2 regions of the Desulfovibrio sp. 6_1_46AFAA genome follow, and region 1 is predicted to be linked to the other one. Evidence: predicted binding sites of a transcription regulator. Region 1 holds the regulator's gene; the other holds the start of a gene.

Region 1 (4,210 bases):
GCCAACCGGGTGGCTGTGGAGTTGCGCTACGTCAACTCCGAAAATGTGACCGAACACAACGCGGCTTCAGTGTTCAAGGGCTGTGACGGCATTCTGGTGCCCGGCGGCTTCGGTTACCGCGGCGTGGAGGGCAAGATCGCGGCTATCCGCTACGCCCGCGAAAAACACGTGCCCTTCTTCGGTATCTGTCTGGGCATGCAATGCGCGGTCATTGAATTTGCCCGCCATGTGGCCGGTCTGGACGACGCCAATTCCGAGGAGTTCAATCCTCTGTCCGACCACAAGGTTATTTACCTGATGACCGAATGGTTCGACTTCCGCACCAAAAATGTGGAAAAACGCGACGCCAGCAGCGATAAGGGCGGCACCATGCGCCTGGGTTCCTATCCCTGCAAGGTATTGCCCGGCACCAAGGCCCACGAAGCCTACAAAAAGGATATGGTGGACGAACGGCATCGCCATCGCTATGAGTTCAACAATGCCTTTAAGGAAATTCTGGGCCAGAAGGGCATGGCCTTCAGCGGCACGGCGCCGGACGACTCTCTGGTGGAAATCATGGAGCTGCCCGACCATCCTTGGTTCCTGGGCTGTCAGTTCCATCCCGAGTTCAAATCCCGCCCCATGGAAGCCCATCCTTTGTTCCGCGAATTCATCAAGGCGGCCAAAAAGCAATCCAAAGCCTGAGCGCCGTTTTGTCGCTTGGCTTGTGATGTATGAAAGGGGAGGCCTGAGGCCTCCCCTTTGCCGTAACTGAGACTTGGTTCCCTGCGGTTTCCGTAGGGGCCGCCACCCGGCGCAAGCCTTGCGGCCTTTCCCTTTTTGTTCGCAGCTTCCGTCTATTGCATAATTTTTCAGCATATGGCACAATTTTTGTAAATGAGAACTCCGTTCAGACATTGTAGCTTATCAGCCTAAAAGAGCAGACATGGCACTGGAACTTCGTCAGCAATTGAAATTGGCTCAGCAACTGGTCATGACGCCGCAGTTACAGCAGGCCATCAAGCTGCTTCAGCTCTCGCGCGTGGAACTACTGGAAACCGTGCAGCAGGAGATGCTGGACAATCCTTTTCTTGAGGAGCTCTCGGGTGATGAGTCTTCTTCGGATCAGGCCTCCCAGACAGAGCGCCGGGAGGCCGTTGAAGAAGAGGTCTACGACAAGGAACTCGCCAAGGATGCCTCGTGGGAGGACTATCTCGGCGAGTTCGCCAGCACTCCGCGCCAAGTACAGCCGCGTGACTTTGAAGCGGCTGAAGAAATTTCTCCTCTGGAAGCCCGTTATGCCGCCAAGCCCACATTGGAAGGGCATCTGCTCTGGCAGCTGCGCCTTTCCATGCTGACCGAGGCGCAAAAGGAAATCGGCGAGGTCATCATCGGCAATCTGTCTTCCTCCGGCTATTTGCAGGCCACCTTGGAAGAAATCGCGGAGATGACCACATCCACGCCCGACGAGGTGCGGGCGGTGCTGGAAAGAGTGCAGCTTTTTGATCCCATAGGGGTGGCCGCGCGCGACGCGCGCGAGTGTCTGCTGATCCAGCTGAAAAGTCTGAACTATGACCGGGATCCCATTCTTCTCGATCTGGTCCAGTCCCATCTGGAAGATCTGGAGGCCAAGCGCTACAAGCCTCTGCTGCGCAAGTTCAAGCTGGATATGGAGGAACTCAAGGAATATCTGAACATCATCCAGAGCCTTGATCCACTGCCCGGCGCCAGTTTCGGCGGCGGCGAACCCACCTATGTGAGCCCGGATGTCTTTGTGTACAAGATGGGCGATGAATTCGTCATTCTGCTCAATGAAGACGGTTTGCCGCAGTTGCAGCTTTCCTCGCTCTGCCAGATGAATATGGGATCTTCCTCGGATAAGGAAAAAGAATACTGTACGGAAAAAATGCGCTCGGCCTCCTGGCTGATCAAGAGCCTGTATCAACGCCAGCGTACGCTGTACAAGGTGGTGGAGAGCATTGTGCGCCACCAGCAGCCGTTTTTTGAAAACGGCGTCACCAAACTGGCTCCGCTGATTCTGAAAGACATTGCCGATGATATCAGCATGCACGAATCAACCGTAAGCCGGATCACTACCAACAAATACGTGGCGACGCCCCACGGGATTTTTGAGCTGAAGTTCTTCTTTAACAGCGGCCTTGAGCTGGACGACGGCAGTCAGGTCGGCTCGGAAAGCGTTAAGGCGCTGATCAAGAAGTTCATAGCCGATGAAGACTCCAAGGCCCCCTTGAGTGACGAACGCATCGGAGAAATGCTCAAGGAGCGCCTGAAAGTGAATATTGCCCGGCGTACGGTGGCCAAGTACCGCACGGCGCTGGACATTCCCTCGTCGTCACGGCGTAAGGAGCACTTCTGATCTCACAGCGGTGCTTTGCAATCCCAAGGAGGAACGCATGAATATCTCTTTCGCCTTCAAGAATTTTGAGGCCTCCGATCATTTGAAGAAGTATGCCCGCCGCCGCATGGAAAAGTTGGGGCGGTTTTATGGCAAGTCCGCGGGTCTGGAAGTAAGCGTCGTGCTGACGGTGGATAAATTCCGCCATCGTTGCGAAGTGACCGTTTCCGGCGAGGGCCTGCATATCAACGCCACCGAGCAGACCTCCGATATGTACGCGGCTATCGACCTTGTGACCGACAAGGTGGAAGCCCAGATCAAGCGTCAGGTGTCCCGCGTCAAGGAACAACGCCGTAAGGCCCGCAATGCCGATGTGGACGTCTTTACCTACAATCTGGAAGCCCAGCCCGAGGAAAGTCAGACCGTGGTGGGCACGGACCGCTTCGCGCCAAAGCCGCTGCACCTGGATGAGGCGCTGATGCAACTGGATTCCATCGGCAGCGAATTTCTGGTCTTTCTCAATGCCGAAAGCAATCGCGTCAATGTGGTTTACCGTCGGCGCACTACAGGCTACGCCCTGATTGATCCCGTGTTGTAGCCGTTCCGCCATACTTTTTCCGCCGGGCCTGTCTTCGCACGAAGATCGGCCCGGTGGCTCCCAGTGAAGTATACGTATGAGCACGTCACAGCAGCCCCCCTGCCGCAGCCCGTCCGATCCGGATTCATCTGCTGACACGCCCAAAGTCGCCCATGACCGCCCTGTGCAGGTCTGTATTGTCACCGGTCTTTCCGGCGCGGGCAAAAGTACGGCCGTGCAGGTTTTTGAAGATCTGCGCTATTTCGCCGTGGACGGTCTGCCCGCAAGTCTGGCCCCGGAAATGGCCGCTATGATGGAACGCCCTTCCATGAGTCATTTCATGGGCATTGCCTTGGGCATGGACATGCGTCAGAGCAATTTCCCGGATGAAATCAACGACGCCCTGAGCGTTATGGCCGCCAAGGGTATCCGTCCGCTTCTGCTGTTTCTGGAGGCTGACGCGCAGGAGCTCATGCGCCGCTACGCCACCACCCGCCGCCCGCATCCGCTGGAGCGGGAGGGCATGGGCCTTGAAGCCGCCCTGGCCGCCGAACGCAACCGCCTGCGCCCTTTGCGGGAAATGGCCGACTTGGTTATCGACACTTCGCGTTTTTCCATCCATGACCTGCGGCGTTCCATTCAAAAGCGTTGGAGCGGCAACAAGGACAAATTGCGCGCTATCCGCGTCAATGTGATTTCCTTTGGCTTCAAGTACGGCGTGCCCCGAGAAGCCGACACGGTTTTTGATCTGCGCTTTCTGCCCAACCCGTATTTTGTGGAAGAGCTGCGCCCCCTTTGCGGCAAGGACAAGGCCGTGGCCGATTATGTTTTCGCCTCGTCCAGCGCGGTGGAATTCCGCAAGAAACTGCTGGACCTGCTTTTTTTCATGTTGCCCCTGATGGAGGCCGAAGGCCGCTACCGGATTACCATCGCCGTGGGCTGCACCGGCGGGCGGCACCGCTCGGTGGCTATGGCCGAAGAATTGTCACAGGCGCTTCGCCAGGCGGACTACCCGACCTCTCTGGAGCACCGGCACCTTGAACTTGGCTGAAAAAGCTGGCAGGTTGTGAACCGTGAGGAATGCCATGACGGATGAAAGCAAGACGACACAAGTCGGGATCATTGTGGTCTCCCATGCGGACTACGGTTCTGCCATGCTGCGTACGGCCGAATTTATTTTGGGACCGCTGAGCGATTGCAGTTCCATCAGCGTTGACGTGGCGCATGAAGTTTCTGAAACAGTGCGCCGTTTGGACGACGCGGCCCAACGCCTGGATAAGGGCGCGGGCGTTATTATT
Region 2 (4,210 bases), on a different contig from region 1:
CTCAAGCAACTCTTTGCGGACAGCGAGCAAAAGACGCGGGAGGCCCATGCGGCCACTGAAGAGGCTCGCCAAGCCATGCGTGAGGCTGAGGAAGCCCGCAAAGCCGCCGAGGGCGCGCGCCGCGAGGGCATGCTGAGCGCCGCCGGCCAGTTGGAGGAAGTGGCGGCCGTGCTTTCTTCGGCCTCCACCCAGTTGTCGGCCCAGATTGAGCAGTCCGACAGGGGCGCGGCCGAGTCCGCCACGCGGCTCTCCGAAGCGGCCACGGCCATGAACGAGATGAACGCCACAGTGCAGGAAGTAGCCAGGAATGCCGGTTCCGCCTCCAGCGCCTCCGCCGAGACCAAGGAAAAGGCCGAGGCCGGCGCGCAGGTGGTGGAAAAGGCCGTGCGCAGCATTGAGGATGTGCATCAGATGTCCCTGGCCCTCAAGGGCGATATGGCCCAGCTCAATGAACACGCCCGGGACATCAGCCGGATTATGGCCGTGATTTCGGACATCGCGGACCAAACCAACCTTCTGGCGCTCAACGCGGCCATTGAGGCCGCCCGCGCGGGCGAGGCCGGGCGCGGTTTCGCCGTTGTGGCCGACGAGGTACGCAAACTGGCCGAAAAGACCATGGCTTCCACTAACGACGTGGGCAACGCCATCACGGCTATTCAGGAAAGCACGGCCAAGAGCATGACCGGCGTGGACAACGCCGTGGAACGCATCGGCGAGGCCAATGAGCTGGCCAGCCGCTCCGGCGCGGCCCTGGAAGAGATCGTCGCCACCGTGGTAGCCACGGGGGACCAGGTCAACGCCATCGCCACGGCCAGCGAGGAGCAGTCCGCCGCCAGCGAGGAGATCAACCAGTCCATCGTCCAGGTCAACGACATGTCCCGACAGACCGCCGGGGCCATGGCCGAGGCCTCCAAGGCCGTGTCCGACCTTGCCGCGCAAGCCCAGCGGCTCAATGAGCTCATCATCCGTATGAAAGAAGCCTGATTTCCGGGGCACGACGCGTTTTTTTCCCCTTGCGACAGTATGACAGCCGGCGGCAACGCCGGCTGTCATCGTTGGCGGGGCAATTGCCGTTTCCGGCGGCCTCAGGTCCTGTTGGGACGGAATATTCGGCGAACAGGGCGCGGGCATCCAGTGTCTGATTGCGAAAAACGTGGTTTTTCGCTGCGTCACGGCGGCCACGCTTCCCGGGCGGGCTTTGCAGCCATGGTTGATCCTTCGGGCGGGGGAGAATTTCTGCTTGGAGCGGCCGGTCTCTCGGACGTGTGCCGCCGCGTGCCGCGAAAGGGCTGAATTGTGGATGCGGCCGTCGGCTGGGCGCGGTGGGGCCGCAATGGACAGGGTTTGCCGTGTAGATTTGTAGCGGGCGGCGCCGCTTGCGGACGCCATGCTTAAAAAGGAAGGGCGGCCGCCGGGGGCAACCGGCGGCCGCTGAGAGGGAGGATGTTCCGATGGTTAGAGGGTTCTGTTCAAAGGAGGAGGTTTTTCGGGGGGTTCTCCTTGCCGCTCCTGATGGGGGCTGGGAGCGGCAAGGAAATTTGTTTTATTTTTTTCGTATATGTCGACCGCCCGTCGGCGGATAAACAAGTTGGTGATTCAGCAGGTTAAAGGTTGTTGTCGACTAGTATTGGTCCATACCGTGGCCATAGCCCATGCCGTGACCGTAACCCATACCGTGGCCCCTCATGTGGTAACCGGGACCGTATCCATTAGGACGGGTGTCTGCGCCTGCGGGTTCACCCACTTCCTTTTCAAGGCGCTGGGCCATTTCATCGTGCAGGGCGCCCAGCTGATTATTTAATTTCGTTAGTTCCGTAGCTGTTTCCCGTACAGCTTTGACATCGGGGTTGGTAGCGTTCCTCAGGGCACGCAATTCCTGCCGTTTTACGAAAATTTGGTCTTGGAGGGGATCCATACGCTTGGCGTACTCGTCCACGATCTTTGTATATTTTTCCTGCTGCTCGGGGCTCAGAGCCGCGCCTCTGTTCCATCCTTGGCCGTACCCACCGGGGCAGCCTTCGCAGCCGTAGCCGGAATCAGGGCTGTAGTGGGAGCGGGCCATGCTGTCCGTGACCAGTATGCCGCCAGTCAGAGCGGCGGCCAGCAGGGCGGGCAGAATGAAACGGGAACTTCTCATTATAATCTCCTTACCTTTCAAGCAGTTAGGTTATTTTTTCTCGGCGCTCGGTGTTCCGTGCGTCATGCCCTCTTATAGCAATGCGCGTGCCAACGTTCGACAAAACGGCTAACCTATTATAATTTAATAGAGTTTTTCCTCTATTGATGCGGGAAGAATAAAAAGCGGGGCGTATGTTTTTTATACAGAGCGCGTACAGGTTGTATAAAATTTACACAGGTGACTATATTTCACACAGGCGGAAGCGGAGGGGCACGGGGGGGCGGGAAGTGGAAAAAGCGACCCCGTGCCGACAAGATATCAGGCGGGGGCCGGTCGGCCGCACCGGAGCCCGGAGTTCTTAGAGCAATTTCACTTTGAAATTGCTCTGGTGGCTGCGTAAGCAGACGCCCGCCACGAGCGTCAGCCGTTGGCGGCTATGCCGCCTTACGGATGGCGACAGCAGAGCTAAGCGCCGGAGACCGACCCGAAGGGTGGCCCGCAGGGCCATGGCCGCAGGCACGCTAAGCGCGCCGTACGGACATTGAGAGTAGGGCGAGCGTCTTAAAAACTTTGGGAATGTGTATTCTCAAAGTTGAAATGCTCTTAGTGAACGGATGGGGGCTCGTGTCTGATTTTCCAAATCAGACACACAGAACCCGTAGAGGTTTGGGGCGGCGCAGCCCCGCGAGCCGGTGAAAAAACATATTTTTCGCAATCAGACGCTCGTGGCGACAACCTCTACTCTTCTTCATCCGCCGGGGGAATGCCGGCATGGCTCATCCGGCAGCCCCGGCTGGCGGGCGGCCCCAGCGAAACGCCCACTTCACGGCGCAGGCGCTCGTCCACATCCATCAGGGAGGCCCGCAGGGCGTCGCGCAACTGTTGCAATTCCCGGCCCAGGCGGGGCAGGGTATCCGGGGAGGTTCCCTGGTCGTAGCTGAGGCTTTCCAGTTCCGCCATTTTTTCCCGGATGCGGCCGCGCAGCTCACGGACACGGGGGCGGGCGTCATCTATGATTCTTCTGGCTTTGTTCTGTTGATTCGGGGGAAGCTGTTCCAACCAATCATCTATATCCTGGACGTTGCCTCGGTAGCGCCCCATTCTGTATTCGCCCTGCCCGTTGTACGGGCCGGGGCCGCTATGCCCCGCAACCACGGGCTGCGAGAGGCAGAACGCCGCCAGAAGGCAAAGCGAAAAACAAACTCTTAACATAGAGTAACCTTTATTGAAGTTCGATCCGGCATATCTTCTCGTGACGCCGAACGTTGCGGCCCGGAAACGCTGCTTGTGGACGCACCTGCGAACCGTGCGTATACAGACGGCACTGTGAGTACAAGCAACAACAATACTGTGTTACATGGGCCGACAGTCTGCGAAATTACTGTTGTTCTCCGTGCCGTAGCTGAATTGCAAGCCGTCTGTCGCAGAGCTTTGGCTGACTCAGCGTATTGTTCAGCCAATATCAGGCCGTTTTCCGTGGCGCAAGCGTTAAGAGCGCCGGTTGTCTGTTTCCACGCATTTTAGGAATTTCTTGCAAAAAACGTGCAAAAAATTTAGCCCCACGGCGGCCCATGGGATGACAGCCGCGAGCGGGACGGCTATAGTCGAAATATGAATGCTGAGCAAGACGACGTCCGGTCCGCGCCGGGCGCTCCCGGCGTTGTGCCCGGCGGGGGCGACGCCCCCGCGCCCGATGCGCCTCCCCGTGCCCTGGCCATGCGCGTGGGGGCTTCCCGCACGCCCCTGGGCCTGGTGCTGGGCGGTGCGGCCGTGGTGCTGGCCCTGATGGTGGGGCTGCTGGCTTTCATCTCCATTGAGCGCAGTGAAGCGGCTATGGCCCGTCTGCTGGCGGAAAAGGGCTCTTCGCTGATCATGGCTTTTGAAAGCATTCTGCGTTCGGGCATGCGCAGCGAGGCCGGGGTGCGCCTGCAGGTTCTGCTGGAGGAAATGGCCGCCAGCCCGGACATTATGTTCGTGGCCGTGACCATGCCCGACGGCACGATCGTGGCCCACAGCAAGCGGGTGCGCCTGGGCGAGATCCTCCAGCTTGAGGGCCGGGAACTGGATGAAAAGCGCATGCGCGAGCTGGCC

The links. The regulator sigma-54, encoded in region 1, starts transcription at its own class of promoters, with help from an activator protein. The targets are predictions, from matches to a motif close to CTGGCACGGNNNNTGCTT.
Region 2: the regulator sigma-54 is predicted to act here: its motif matches at 2,213-2,230, upstream of HMPREF1022_RS07780 (Spy/CpxP family protein refolding chaperone).

Annotation. Positions count from the first base shown of each region.
Region 1 covers NZ_JH114300.1:475,609-479,818, reverse strand. Annotated here, with positions in the region: gene HMPREF1022_RS01935 (CTP synthase) at 1-684, shown strand, start outside; gene rpoN (RNA polymerase factor sigma-54) at 926-2,356, shown strand; gene hpf (ribosome hibernation-promoting factor, HPF/YfiA family) at 2,394-2,933, shown strand; gene rapZ (RNase adapter RapZ) at 3,010-3,963, shown strand; gene HMPREF1022_RS01915 (PTS sugar transporter subunit IIA) at 3,998-4,210, shown strand, end outside.
Region 2 covers NZ_JH114302.1:229,440-233,649, forward strand. Annotated here, with positions in the region: gene HMPREF1022_RS07775 (methyl-accepting chemotaxis protein) at 1-984, shown strand, start outside; gene HMPREF1022_RS07780 (Spy/CpxP family protein refolding chaperone) at 1,622-2,137, opposite strand; gene HMPREF1022_RS07785 (periplasmic heavy metal sensor) at 2,858-3,331, opposite strand; gene zraS (two-component system sensor histidine kinase ZraS) at 3,731-4,210, shown strand, end outside.